DNA from 2 places in the Streptomyces sp. NPDC104814 genome. Region 1 is predicted to be linked to the other one. Evidence: riboswitches for the same ligand, from Rfam matches in the RefSeq annotation. Region 1 holds a riboswitch; the other holds the start of a gene.

Region 1 (7,040 bases):
ACGTCACGGTCTCCCGCCGCCATGTGGAGTTCCGGCGCAGCCCGGACGGCACGTTCACGGTCGCCGACGTGGGCAGCCTCAACGGCACCTACGTCAACCGCGAGCGCATCGACCAGGTCGCCCTGCACAACGGCGACGAGGTGCAGATCGGCAAGTACCGGCTGGTCTTCTACGCGAGCCAGCGGGGCTACTGACCCTCCCTCGGACTGAGTCCGGGGGCACCCCCAGGGAAGGTCCATGCTTCGAACACCGGGCGGCGGTGCCGGCCACGGCACCGCCGCGGCGGACAGTGGCTTGATGAGCATCGGCACGGTGCTGACCATGCTGCGCGAGGAGTTCCCCGAGGTCACCATCTCCAAGATCCGCTTCCTGGAGTCGGAGGGGTTGATCGAGCCGCAGCGGACCCCGTCGGGGTATCGCAAGTTCAGCGCCCAGGACGTCGAGCGCCTCGGCCGGGTGCTGCGGATGCAGCGGGACCACTATCTGCCGCTGAAGGTGATCCGCGAGCACCTGGACGCCCTGGAGCGTGGCGAGAGCGTCCGCCTGCCGACGCTCGGCCGGCAGCGGGACGGCGAGATGCTGCGCGAGCTGCCGGAGCAGCCCACCGTCGCCCGTATCGGCCGCTTCGAGCTGCTGGCGGCCGCGGAGATCGGGGAGCAGGACCTCCAGGAGTGGGAGTCGTACGGCCTGATCGCTCCGCTGGAGGACGGTGTGTACGACGCGGAGACGGTCACCGTGGCCTCGCTGATCGCTCAGCTGGGCCGGTTCGGGATCGAGCCGCGCCATCTGCGGGTGATGAAGGCCGCCGCCGACCGCGAGGCCGGGCTGGTGGAGCAGGTGGTGGCCCCGCTCAAGCGTCACCGCAATCCGCAGACCCGGGCTCACGCCGAGGACCGGACCAGGGAACTGGCGGACCTCGCCGTCAAGCTGCACGCGGCACTGGTGCAGACAGCTCTCGGGGTGCGGCTGCCCTGAGCCGGGCGGGCGCCGGATGTGATGATCATCCATGCGTTCCCGGCCCGACTACCCAAACATCCCGGGCACGGCCTAGGGTTGCTGTGTGAACGAGCTCGATGTCGTAGGTGTCCGGGTCGAAATGCCCTCCAACCAACCGATCGTGCTCCTGCGCGAAGTGGGAGGCGACCGTTACCTCCCCATCTGGATCGGGCCGGGGGAGGCGACGGCGATCGCTTTCGCCCAGCAGGGCATGGCCCCCGCACGGCCGCTGACCCACGACCTGTTCAAGGACGTGCTGGAGGCCGTCGGTCAGGAACTCACCGAAGTACGCATCACGGACCTGCGTGAGGGCGTCTTCTACGCCGAGCTGGTGTTCGCCAGCGGCGTCGAGGTGAGCGCCCGTCCGTCTGATGCCATAGCGCTGGCGTTGCGCACCGGCACGCCGATCTACGGCAGTGACGCGGTGCTCGACGACGCGGGCATCGCCATTCCGGACGAGCAGGAGGACGAGGTGGAGAAGTTCCGCGAGTTCCTCGACCAGATCTCGCCGGAGGACTTCGGCACCAGCAGCCAGTAGCCGCGGAAAACGGGGCCGGCGCGGGCCGGGAGGTCCGGTCCGCGCAGGTCGCGGCATGCGGCGCTGCGGCTGAGAATGTCGGCATGTGCCGATGGCGCGTGAGAGCGTCCTACGCTCTGCCTCGAGCGCATTCGGCTAGCCTTTCCCCGCGGTGGGGTACGGGAAACCACTCTTAGGGTGATTATCACTCGGCGTGCCGAGTGTGGCGGTCGTTGACGCACCCCTGGTGGCTGCCTACCTTCGAGAAGGCAGGTCGAGGACGGAGGTCGGCGTGGGAAGCAGCGGCGGCGGTTGGGCTGGGGGTGCCCCCGAACGCGGTTTCGGCGGGAGCGGTCCCCTTCCTTCCCCTGGCTCTCGGCTGCGCTCGAGCAGCGGGTATGCCCATCCCGGCAGCGCGGCCGATCACGCTCCGCAGCGACCGACGGCCGTGCCGAGCGGCGGAGAGGCGACGTCCATGGCGTCCGAGGAGATCGGCTACCGGGGGCCCACGGCGTGCGCGGCCGCCGGGATCACCTACCGGCAACTCGACTACTGGGCCCGCACCGGACTCGTCGAGCCCAGTGTGCGGCCCGCCCACGGTTCCGGTACGCAGCGCCTGTACAGCTTCCGGGACGTCGTCGTCCTGAAGATCGTCAAGCGGTTCCTCGACACCGGGGTGTCCCTGCAGAACATCCGCACCGCCGTCCAGCACCTTCGTGAGCGAGGGTTCAGCGACCTGGAGCGCATGACCCTGCTCAGCGACGGCGCGACCGTGTACGAGTGCACCTCGCCCGACGAGGTGCACGCCCTGCTGCAGGGCGGACAGGGCATTTTCGGCATCGCCGTCGGCGTGGTGTGGCGGGACGTGGAGCACGCGCTGTCGCAGCTGCACGGCGAGCGGGTCGACACGGGCGAGACCCTCGTCGGGCACAACCCGGGTGACGAGCTGGCGCGCCGGCGCAACCGGGCGGTCTAGCCCGGCTCTCGGCTGCCGCGGCGTGACGCGGTGCCGCTCCGCCGTCGCGGGGCTGTGCCGGCCGGGACCGCCGGGCCTGTGCCGGTCTCCGGACCGTCGGGGCGGCGTTGTCAGTGGTGTGGTGCAGGATCGGACATGTGAGGACCGCGCCCACGATTCTGCATCTGGACATGGATGCCTTCTTCGCGTCGGCGGAGCAGGCGTCCAAGCCCAGCCTGCGCGGGAAGGCCGTCGTCGTCGGCGGGCTCGGGCCGCGCGGCGTGGTGGCCACCGCGTCGTACGAGGCGCGGGTCTTCGGGGTCCATTCGGCGATGCCCACGGCCCAGGCGCGCCGGCTGGCGCCGAACGCCGCGTACCTCACGCCCCGCTTCACCTTCTACCGGGCGATCAGCGAGCAGGTGATAGGGCTGCTGCGGGCGCTCTCGCCGCTGGTGGAGCCGCTCAGTCTGGACGAGGCGTTCGTGGACCTGGAGGCCGGGGGAGTCGCCTGGGACAGCGAGTCGGCCGAGCGGGCGGGGCTGAAGCTGCGCGCGGACATCCTGGCGGTCACCGGGCTGACCGGTTCGGTGGGACTCGCCGCGTCCAAGATGATCGCGAAGATCGCCTCCGAGCGGGCCAAGCCGGACGGGCTGGAGCTGATCGAGCCGGGCACCGAGCGGGCTCTGCTCGGGCCGCTGTCGGTGCGGACCCTGCCGGGAGTGGGGCCGGCGACCGGCGACCATCTGCGGCGGGCCGGGATCAGCACGGTCGACGAGATCGTGGAGGCCGGTGAGGACGAGCTGGTCCGGCTGCTCGGCAAGGCCCATGGCCACGGTCTGTACGCCATGGCGCTGGCGCACGACGAGCGTCCCGTGGTGGCGGAGCGGGAGGCGAAGTCGGTCTCCGTCGAGGACACCTACGACGTGGACATCCACGACCGGCTGCGGATCGGGCTGGAGGTGCAGCGGCTGGCCGAGCGCTGTGTGCGGCGGCTGCGCTCCGCCGGGCTGTCCGGGCGGACCATCGTGCTGAAGGTGCGGCGCTACGACTTCTCGACGTTGACCCGGTCGGAGACGCTGCGCGGGCCGACGGACGATCCCGCGGTGGTCCGGGAGGCGGCGCTGAGGCTGCTGGACGCGGTGGACACGACGGGCGGGGTGCGGCTGCTCGGAGTCGGCGTCACCGGGCTCGCCGACTACACCCAGGAGGACCTGTTCGCGCAGGCGGCCGGGGAGCTGGCGCGGGCTGAGGGGCCGCAGGAGGAGGACGCCGCGCAGGCGCCGCAGCCCGTCTCCGAGGGACCTGAGCCGGAGCAGCGGCTCTGGCTGCCGGGGCACGACGTGCGGCACACGGAGTACGGGCACGGTTGGGTCCAGGGCAGCGGCCTGGGCCGGGTCACGGTCCGCTTCGAGACACCCGACTCGGCGCCGGGCCGGGTCCGGACGTTCCGGACGGACGATCCCGCGCTGGAGCCGGCGGAACCGCTGCCGCTGGTGCGGCGAAGACCGGACGCCCCGGCCGCGTACCTCGACGGAGCGGCTTCGGGGGCGGTCGGACCGGGGGCCGGGTCCGCGGCGGAGGGGCCGGCGGTCGACGGCGGCGCCGAGGCCGGCCACCCGGCGGCCAGCGGGTGGAGGGGACCGCCCTCCCCGAGCTGAAGTGCAGGGGAGGGGGTGCGCGGTCCGGTCCGCACGGACGCGCCGGTCCCGACCTGTCGCATGTGGGCGGGCCGTATGGGGGCGGGCGCCGGCGGGAAGGGGATGGGTCCGGAACTGCCCGTCAGGGCTCCTCCGTGCCGGCCACCTTGCCGAAGTCGTGGTCCTGGAGCGGGGGAGGGGCGGTGATGTCGAGGCCGTAGTGGTGGTAGAGCTGGAGTTCCTGTTCCGGGGAGAGGTGGCGGCCCACGCCGAAGTCAGGGGCGTCCTTGATCAGGGCGCGTTCGAAGGGGACGTGCAGGGCGCCCTCGATCAGTTCGCTCGGCTCCAGAGGGACGAAGGCGTCCCTGCTGAACAGACCCGTCCGTATGGCGGCCCACTCCGGCACGCCCGTCGCGTCGTCGAGGTAGACCTCGTCGACGGTGCCGATCTTGACGCCGCTGCGGTCGAACGCCTTGCGGCCGATCAGGTTGCGCGGATCGATCTCGGTCTGCACGGGCCCTCCACTCGCTCGCAAGACTGCTGTAAGCACTACGAAAGAGCACAATCGTGATGGCGGCCACTCGGGGGCCCCGGCGTTGACCTCGCTTGGTAGGCTGACAACGGCTGCTGACCCCGTGCGGGAGAGTCCTCCAGACTTCATCGGAGGCGCCGAAGGAGCAAATCCTCCCCGGAATCTCTCAGGCTCACGTACCGCACGGACGAGGTCACTCTGGAAAGCAGGGCGGGTGCCGACGGCTTCCGCTCTCACCGACGGTGAAAGCCGGGTGCCCTCGGGCGCTCCGGTGAAGCTCTCAGGTCGAGATGACAGAGGGGGAGGCCGTTCGGGTACCCGTGCCGTGGTGCCCCTCGAAGGTCGCGTCAGACCAGGAGGCCTCCGCAATGACCGCCCATCGCATTCCGCTCTCCGAGCTCGAGAAGGGGATTCCCTTCGAGCAGCGTCACATCGGTCCCGACCACGAGGCACGGGCCAAGATGCTCGCCCAGGTCGGGTACGGCTCGCTGGACGAGCTCACCGCCGCCGCGGTGCCGGATGTGATCAAGAACGCCGACGCCCTGGACCTGCCGGGCGCCCGCAGCGAGGCCGAGGTGCTCGCCGAGCTGCGCTCCCTGGCCGACCGCAACCAGGTGCTCGGCTCGATGATCGGCCTCGGCTACTACGGCACGTTCACCCCGCCGGTCATCCTGCGCAACGTCATGGAGAACCCGGCCTGGTACACGGCGTACACGCCCTACCAGCCGGAGATCTCCCAGGGCCGGCTCGAGGCGCTGCTGAACTTCCAGACCACGGTCGCCGACCTGACCGGTCTGCCCACCTCCGGCGCCTCCCTGCTCGACGAGGGCACGGCCGCCGCCGAGGCGATGGCGCTGTCCCTGCGCATGGGCAAGAACAAGAAGGGCCTCTTCCTGGTCGACGCGGACGCGCTGCCGCAGACCATCGCCGTCATCCAGACCCGCGCCGAGCCGACCGGCGTCGAGGTCGTCGTCGCCGACCTCGCCGACGGCATCCCGGCCGACCTCGCCGCCCGCGAGATCAACGGCGTGCTGCTCCAGTACCCGGGCGCCTCCGGTGCCGTACGCGACCTCAAGCCTGTCATCGACCAGGCGCACGAGCTGGGCGCGCTGGTCACCGTCGCCGCCGACCTGCTGGCGCTGACGCTGCTGAAGTCGCCGGGCGAGCTGGGCGCGGACATCGCGGTCGGCACCACGCAGCGCTTCGGCGTGCCGATGGGCTTCGGTGGTCCGCACGCCGGCTACATGGCCGTACGCGAGAAGTTCGCCCGCAGCCTGCCCGGGCGGCTCGTGGGCGTGTCCGTGGACGCGGACGGGAACAAGGCGTACCGGCTGGCGCTGCAGACGCGTGAGCAGCACATCCGCCGGGAGAAGGCCACCAGCAACATCTGTACCGCGCAGGTCCTGCTCGCGGTGATGGCCGGCATGTACGCCGTCTACCACGGTCCGGACGGCCTCAAGGGCATCGCGCGGCGCACGCACCGGTACGCCACGATCCTCGCCGAGGGGCTGAAGGCCGGCGGCGTGGAGATCGTCCACGGCGCCTACTTCGACACCGTCACCGCGCGGGTGCCCGGCCGGGCCGCCGACGTCGTCGCCGCCGCGCGGGAGGGCGGGGTCAACCTGTACCCGGTCGACGCCGACCACGTCTCCCTCGCCTGCGACGAGACCACGACCCGCGACCAGCTGGCCGCCGTGTTCGGCGCCTTCGGCGTCGCGGGCGACATCGAGGCGCTGGACGCCGCCGCCGGTGAGGCGCTGCCGCAGGACCTGCTGCGCTCGGACGCCTACCTGACCCACCCGGTCTTCCACCAGCACCGCTCCGAGACCGCGATGCTGCGCTACCTGCGCAAGCTGTCCGACCGCGACTACGCGCTCGACCGCGGCATGATCCCGCTGGGCTCCTGCACGATGAAGCTCAACGCGACCACGGAGATGGAGCCGGTCACCTGGCCCGAGTTCGGCCAGCTGCACCCCTTCGCGCCCGCCGGGCAGGCCGAGGGCTACCTCACCCTGATCCACGAGCTGGAGGACCGTCTCGCCGAGGTCACCGGCTACGACAAGGTCTCGCTGCAGCCGAACGCCGGTTCGCAGGGCGAGCTGGCCGGTCTGCTGGCCGTGCGCGGCTACCACCGCGCCAACGGCGACGAGCAGCGCACCGTCTGCCTGATCCCGTCCTCCGCGCACGGCACCAACGCCGCCAGCGCCGTGATGGCCGGGATGAAGGTCGTCGTCGTCAAGACCGCCGAGGACGGCGAGATCGACGTCGAGGACCTGCGGGCGAAGATCGAGCAGTACCGTGACCAGCTCGCGGTCCTGATGATCACCTACCCGTCGACGCACGGTGTGTTCGAGGAGCACGTCGCCGACATCTGCGCCCAGGTGCACGAGGCCGGCGGCCAGG
Region 2 (7,040 bases), on a different contig from region 1:
GCGATCCGTCCCAGGGACCGGCCCTGGACGGCCTTGGCGCCGGTGGTCGCAACCGCCGCTTCCTCGGCCGCGCTCGGGGCCGCTTCCGCGGTCGGCTCGTGCAATGGTGCCGTCATCTGGCAGGGACCCCTCTCAACCGGCGGTAGCCGGCCCGCACTTGCCGCTGTGGCGGCATGGTCAGTCCGTCGTACGAAGTCGTACACAGGGGCGACTGGGCCCCTTGGAGCGGGAGTCTTCAACGCATTGGCGAGCAGTTGCCAGACTTGGTGAGGAAAGGATGCGTAAACGTGATGCGGTCTGGGGACTTCCGTTATCCGGACAGCGGGTGGCGCGGGCCGGACGGGGACCAGTGGGGGCGATTCGGGCAGGCCGGGATCATCTGCCGCGATCTACGCGCGCAGAAGGGTGCCGGGGCGCGGTGAACCGCGCGGGGGATCAGTACCGGCCGGGGGCGGGCGGGTAGCCGTAACCGGACGCCGGCGCCTGGGGCGCGGCGGCCGCGTGCGCCTCACGGTCGTAGAACGGGCGCGCGTTGGCGCGCATCCAGAGCACGACCGGGTCGTGGTCGTCGCTCATCGCGACGGTCGACACCGGCAGCCCGTCCGGCACCGCGCCGAGGGACTGCTGCATCATCGCGCGTACGGCGTCGACCGCGGCCGGCGAGGTGTCGTAGACGTCCAGGCCGATGGCGAGGTACGGCGCGCCGAGCGCGGGCTGCACCCACGCGCGGCGCAGGGCGCGCAGCGGCGGGGTGCGGTGCGCGTTCTGCGCGAGCAGGGCGTAGAACTGCGGGATCTCGATGGCCGGTTCCGTCAGCCGCAGCGGGCCGGCCGGCTGGCGGTCCAGGCCGGTGGCGATGCGGCGCAGGTCGAGCCAGGGGATGCCGAGGCCGCCGCCGGGGGCGTGCGGATTGAGCCACAGGCCGTGGTGGTCGGGGTAGAGCGCGCGGGCCACCTCGAGGCCGTCGGCCACCTCGTACGAGCGGTTCCAGCCGCTGGCGCTCAGCTCCTGGGCGGAGGTGACGCAGGGCGCGTAGCCGTGGCCGTCGACCTCCATCGTGCCGTACTGGGCGTCCGGGGAACCGGCCTGGCCGTGCCACAGCAGCATCCAGACCTGGCCGGTGGCGGGGGTGGCGAGTGCGCGCAGCAGCGCCTCGTAGGCGTCGTACCGCCCGGGCGTCACCTGGCGCAGCATGTGCTCGACCTGGCCGGTCGCGGCCGTGCCGCTCGCGCTCACTTCGAATCGCCCTTTCGTACAACACCCTCGACCGAGCTATGAAACCAGGTTAAGTGGCGCCTGGGGAGGACCGGGGAGAACGGTGCGTGGCCCCGGGCGGGTCAGCCGCCCCTCGTGTAGAAGGGCCGCACCTTGTCCCTGAGCCAGATCGCCACCGGGTCGTCGCCCGCGAGGTCCAGCAGGATGAGGTTCACCGGCCACGGGGCCGGGGTGGTGCCGAGGGCCCGGCCCAGGGCGTCGAGGGGGGCGTTGCGCAGGTCGCCTTCCCATTGGGAGAGTTCGACGCCGACGAACATGACCGGGTCGGCCGTCTCGATCACGGCGAGGCAGCGGCGGGCCGTCAGGACGGTGCCGGTCGCCTCGAACTCGGCGGAGGCGGTGGCGAGGAAGCCGACGGGGTCGTCCTGCCAGTCCGGCTCGTACAGGCGGACCCGGCCGCCGCTCGCGGGGCCGTCCAGCGGGGTGCGGCCGGCCCGGCACACCTCGGCCACCGCCTGGGGCGGCAGCGGTATGCCGACCAGGCCGCCCGGGTTCACCGCGATGCCGACCTGCGCCGGCAGCCCGCGCGCGAACTCCACTGCGGGCGCGACGGTGTACGACATGTGGGCGCCGGCGACCTGGCGGAACTGCTCCTCGGAGCTGAAGACGGGGACGTAGGCCTGGCCGGCGATCTCGGTGGTGGGCAGGTCGAGGGGGCCGCTGTGCGGGCCGCCGCCGTGGGGAAGGGGGATCCACAGGAAGCTGCGGCCGAGCACCTCCACGATCCGGCCGCCGGCTCCCGGGACGCCGAGGGAGGCCGACAGCACCTCCTCCAGCTCGTTGCCGGGCCATCCGCCGTGGGGATGGGGGTGCGTCTGCGCCGGGAAGTCCGCCGGAAGGTCGGCAGGGAAGTCCATCTCTCCACCATCTGCTTCGAACCGCTGCTGTGGCTGAAAGGCTAACCGCACGGCGGTTCAGCCGGTGAAGGCGATCCGCCGCAGGGCGTTCGCCGCGTCCCGGTCGAGGAGGACCGCCGCGTCGCAGCCGGCCGGCAGGTCGCCGCGCTCGACGGCGGACAGCAGACGGGCCGTGGCGCGGCGATGGCGGTGGAAGGCGTACCGGGAGACGCCGCGGCCGCGTGCGCGCTGGCCGGTCAGGGCGGTGTCCGGGTCGGTGTCGAGCAGCAGCAGGTGCAGGGTGCCGCCGCGGCGGCGGGCCGTGCGCGCCAGCCAGCCGCGCACCCAGGACTGTGTGCCGCAGTCGTGCACGACGACGCCCTCGCCGCTCGCCAGGGCGCGGCGCAGGGCGGCGTAGTGGGCGAGGCGGACCAGCGGGCGGTAGAGCGCGTAGGGCAGCAGGCGGGACAGGCGGGCGTCGTAGCGGTCGCGGGTGTCCTGGGAGTCGACGCGCAGGCCCGGTACCGCGCGGCGCATCAGGGTGGACTTGCCGCTGCCGGGCAGTCCGGTGACGACGACCAGGTCGCACGGGCCGAAGAGCAGGGCGTGCGGGCTGCGGCCGGCCCGCTCGCGCAGGTCCCGCACCACCGGGCCGGTCCGTGTCTCCAGGGCGGGCGCCGCCGGCTGCGAGGGCAGCGTGAGGCCCGGGGTCGTCGCGTACGCCGTGATCCTGTCCACCGTCATCGTCCTCCCCTGGCGTTCAGGTGATGACCTGCCCAACGCAGGTAAAGAGAAGGTAATGCGGATCGCCTCCCGGTTTCGTGTACGTACCGCCACAACCCGGTTACAGATGCGGCCTGCCGTCTTCGGGCGAGGCGTGCAATGATGAGCCCGCCAACTGCATACCGGCCGTTTGAATCCGCGCGGGAGAGTTCCCAGCCCAAGGCTGGGGCGCCGAAGGAGCAAGTCCCTCCCTTGAATCTCTCAGGCCCCGTTACCGCGCGGGCGAGGCACATCTGAAAAGCGGGCCGTCCACGTCGGCGGCCCCACCCAAGGTGCAAGCCAGGACCGTGAGCGGTCATGGCGAACCTCTCAGGTTCCGATGACAGATGGGGAGGAACTTCCTCGCCCTGTCCTTCCCCTGGGAGACGACCGACCGATGAGCAGTACCGAACTCCGTCTCACCGCGCTCGATGCCGTGCATCGCTCGCTCGGCGCAACCATGACCGACTTCGCCGGCTGGGACATGCCGCTGCGCTACGGCTCCGAGCGCGACGAGCACAACGCCGTACGCACGAAGGCCGGGCTCTTCGACCTCTCCCACATGGGCGAGATCACCGTCACCGGCCCGCAGGCCGCCGCCCTCCTCGACCACGCCCTGGTCGGCAACATCGGCGCGGTCAAGACCGGCCGCGCCCGCTACACCATGATCTGCCAGGCCGACGGCGGCATCCTGGACGACCTGATCGTCTACCGGCTCGCCGAGACCGAGTACATGGTCGTCGCCAACGCCTCCAACGCCCAGGTCGTGCTCGACGCCCTCACCGAGCGCGCCGCCGGCTTCGACGCCGAGGTGCGCGACGACCGCGACGCGTACGCGCTGCTCGCGGTGCAGGGCCCCGAGTCCCCCGGCATCCTCGCAAGCCTGACCGACGCCGACCTCGACGGCCTGAAGTACTACGCCGGCCTGCCCGGCACCGTCGCCGGCGTCCCGGCGCTCATCGCCCGCACCGGCTACACCGGCGAGGACGGCTTCGAGCTGTTCGTGAAGCCGGAGCACGCCGTCGAGCTGTGGCAGGCGCTGACCAAGGCCGGCGAGGGCCTGGGCCTGGTCCCGTGCGGTCTGTCCTGCCGGGACACGCTGCGCCTGGAGGCGGGCATGCCGCTGTACGGGCACGAGCTGACCGCCGAGCTGACCCCCTTCGACGCCGGGCTCGGCCGGGTGGTCAAGTTCGACAAGGAGGGCGACTTCGTCGGGCGCGAGGCGCTCGCCGCGGCCGCCGAGCGCGCCGAGTCCAGCCCGCCGCGCGTCCTGGTCGGCCTGGTCGCCGAGGGCCGCCGCGTCCCGCGCGCCGGGTTCCAGGTCGTCGCGGACGGCAAGGTCATCGGCGAGGTGACCTCGGGCGCCCCCTCTCCCACGCTGGGCAAGCCGATCGCCATGGCCTACGTGGACGCGGCGCACGCGGCGCCGGGCACGCCGGGTGTCGGCGTCGACATCCGCGGTACGCATGAGCCGTACACGGTCGTGGCGCTGCCGTTCTACAAGCGGCAGAAGTGACACTGGCGTAAGCCCTCCGACGTGACATGGGGCACATCGCCCCTGGTCACGCGCGTCTTCGCAGTCCCCCATTCATCAGCACAGACCCGCGTACAGGAGAATTCAGGCCATGAGCAACCCCCAGCAGCTGCGCTACAGCAAGGAGCACGAGTGGCTGTCGGGCGCCGAGGACGGCGTCTCGACGGTCGGCATCACGGAGCACGCGGCCAACGCGCTCGGTGACGTCGTGTTCGTCCAGCTCCCGGAGGTCGGCGACACGGTCACCGCGGGCGAGTCCTGCGGCGAGCTGGAGTCGACCAAGTCCGTCTCGGAGCTGTACTCCCCCGTCAACGGTGAGATCACCGAGGTCAACGAGGACGTCGTCAACGACCCGTCGCTGGTGAACTCGGCCCCCTTCGAGGGCGGCTGGCTGTTCAAGGTGCGCGTCACGGGCGAGCCGGACGACCTGCTCTCCGCCGCCGAGTACGACGCCTTCACCAACGGCTGAGAGGTCGCAGGAATCCCATGTCGCTTCTGAACACGCCCCTGCACGAGCTCGACCCGGACGTGGCCGCCGCGGTCGACGCCGAGCTGGACCGCCAGCAGTCCACCCTGGAGATGATCGCCTCCGAGAACTTCGCCCCCGTGGCGGTCCTCGAGGCCCAGGGCTCGGTGCTGACCAACAAGTACGCCGAGGGCTACCCCGGCCGTCGTTACTACGGCGGCTGCGAGCACGTCGACGTCACCGAGCAGATCGCGATCGACCGGGTCAAGGAGCTGTTCGGCGCCGAGTACGCCAACGTCCAGCCCCACTCCGGCGCCTCCGCCAACCAGGCCGCGCTCTTCGCGCTGGCCCAGCCCGGCGACACCATCCTGGGCCTGAACCTGGCGCACGGCGGCCACCTCACCCACGGGATGCGGCTGAACTTCTCCGGCAAGCAGTTCAACGTCGTCCCCTATCACGTCGACGACAACGGCCTGGTCGACATGGCCGAGGTCGAGCGGCTCGCCAAGGAGCACCGCCCCAAGGTGATCATCGCCGGCTGGTCGGCGTACCCGCGTGAGCTGGACTTCGCGGAGTTCCGCCGGATCGCCGACGAGGTCGAGGCGTACCTGTGGGTCGACATGGCGCACTTCGCCGGGCTGGTCGCGGCCGGGCTGCACCCGAACCCGGTGCCGTTCGCCGACGTCGTGACCTCCACCACGCACAAGACGCTCGGCGGCCCGCGCGGCGGCATCATCCTCGCCAAGCAGGACTTCGCGAAGAAGCTGAACTCCTCCGTCTTCCCGGGCTTCCAGGGCGGCCCCCTGGAGCACGTGATCGCGGCCAAGGCGGTCTCCTTCAAGCTGGCGGCCTCCGAGGACTTCAAGGAGCGCCAGCGTCGTACCCTGGAGGGCGCCCGCATCCTCGCCGAGCGGCTGACCTCGCCGGACGCCCGTGAGGCGGGGGTGAACGTCCTGACCGGCGGCACGGATGTGCACCTGGTCCTGGTCGACCTGCGCGACAGCGAGCTGGACGGCCAGCAGGCCGAGGACCGCCTCCACGAGGTGGGCATCACGGTCAACCGCAACGCGGTCCCGAACGACCCGCGCCCGCCGATGGTGACCTCGGGCCTGCGCATCGGTACGCCCGCCCTCGCGACCCGCGGCTTCACGGCCGAGGACTTCGCCGAGGTCGCGGACGTGATCGCCGAGGCGCTGAAGCCGTCCTACGACGCCGACGCGCTCAAGGGCCGGGTCCGGGCCCTGGTGGAGAAGCACCCGCTCTACCCGGGTCTGAACAAGTAAGTCACGCTCCGCGGGGTACCGCGCACACTGGCAGTACCGGTGTGCGCGGTGCCCGCGCCCCGCACCACCCCCGTCTTGAGGAGTCTCCCCGTGGCCATCTCGGTCTTCGACCTGTTCTCGATCGGCATCGGCCCGTCCAGCTCCCACACGGTGGGCCCGATGCGCGCGGCCCGCATGTTCGCCCGCCGGCTGCGGGGCGAGGACGTGCTCGGCTCGGTCGCCTCCGTGCGCTGCGAGCTCTACGGCTCCCTCGGCGCGACCGGGCACGGCCACGGCACCCCGAAGGCCGTCCTGCTCGGCCTGGAGGGCGACTCACCGCGCACGGTGGACGTGGAGACGGCCGACGAGCGGGTCGAGGCGATCAGGTCGGCGGGCCGGCTGAACCTGCTCGGCGAGCACGAGATCGCCTTCTCCTTCGACGACGACCTGGTCCTGCACCGTCGCAAGGCCCTGCCGTACCACGCCAACGGCATGACCATCTGGGCGTACGACGCCGCGGGCACCGAGCTGCTGTCGAAGACGTACTACTCGGTCGGCGGCGGATTCGTCGTCGACGAGGACGCGGTCGGCGCGGACCGGATCAAGCTGGACGACACGGTCCTGAAGTACCCCTTCCGCACGGGTGACGAGCTGCTGCGCCTGGCGAAGGAGACCGGCCTGTCGATCTCCTCCCTCATGCTGGAGAACGAGCGGGCCTGGCGCACCGAGGAGGAGATCCGCGCCGGGCTGCTGGAGATCTGGCGGGTGATGCGCGAGTGCGTGGAGCGCGGCATGTCCCGTGAGGGGATCCTGCCGGGCGGGCTGAAGGTGCGCCGCCGGGCGGCGACCACCGCGCGCAAGCTGCGCTCCGAGGGCGACGCGAAGGCCCTCGCCATGGAGTGGAT

Evidence for each region. A riboswitch is a leader RNA that binds a small molecule or an ion and turns the genes downstream of it on or off. The one in region 1 is predicted to bind glycine.
Region 2: another riboswitch for glycine. It lies ahead of gcvT (glycine cleavage system aminomethyltransferase GcvT); the one in region 1 lies ahead of gcvP (aminomethyl-transferring glycine dehydrogenase).

The regions. Positions count from the first base shown of each region.
Region 1 covers NZ_JBVJOL010000004.1:512,735-519,774, reverse strand. The annotation lists gene ACZ64A_RS18290 (FHA domain-containing protein) at 1-194, shown strand, start outside; gene ftsR (transcriptional regulator FtsR) at 238-975, shown strand; gene ACZ64A_RS18280 (bifunctional nuclease family protein) at 1,061-1,534, shown strand; gene ACZ64A_RS18275 (MerR family transcriptional regulator) at 1,806-2,489, shown strand; gene ACZ64A_RS18270 (DNA polymerase IV) at 2,627-4,126, shown strand; gene ACZ64A_RS18265 (PRC-barrel domain-containing protein) at 4,248-4,619, opposite strand; glycine riboswitch at 4,734-4,829, shown strand; gene gcvP (aminomethyl-transferring glycine dehydrogenase) at 5,006-7,040, shown strand, end outside.
Region 2 covers NZ_JBVJOL010000003.1:520,786-527,825, reverse strand. The annotation lists gene ACZ64A_RS15500 (ABC transporter permease) at 1-116, opposite strand, end outside; gene ACZ64A_RS15495 (enhanced serine sensitivity protein SseB C-terminal domain-containing protein) at 436-1,236, opposite strand; gene ACZ64A_RS15490 (enhanced serine sensitivity protein SseB) at 1,338-2,132, opposite strand; gene ACZ64A_RS15485 (AAA family ATPase) at 2,190-2,855, opposite strand; glycine riboswitch at 3,026-3,121, shown strand; glycine riboswitch at 3,122-3,230, shown strand; gene gcvT (glycine cleavage system aminomethyltransferase GcvT) at 3,271-4,389, shown strand; gene gcvH (glycine cleavage system protein GcvH) at 4,499-4,876, shown strand; gene ACZ64A_RS15470 (serine hydroxymethyltransferase) at 4,894-6,156, shown strand; gene ACZ64A_RS15465 (L-serine ammonia-lyase) at 6,247-7,040, shown strand, end outside.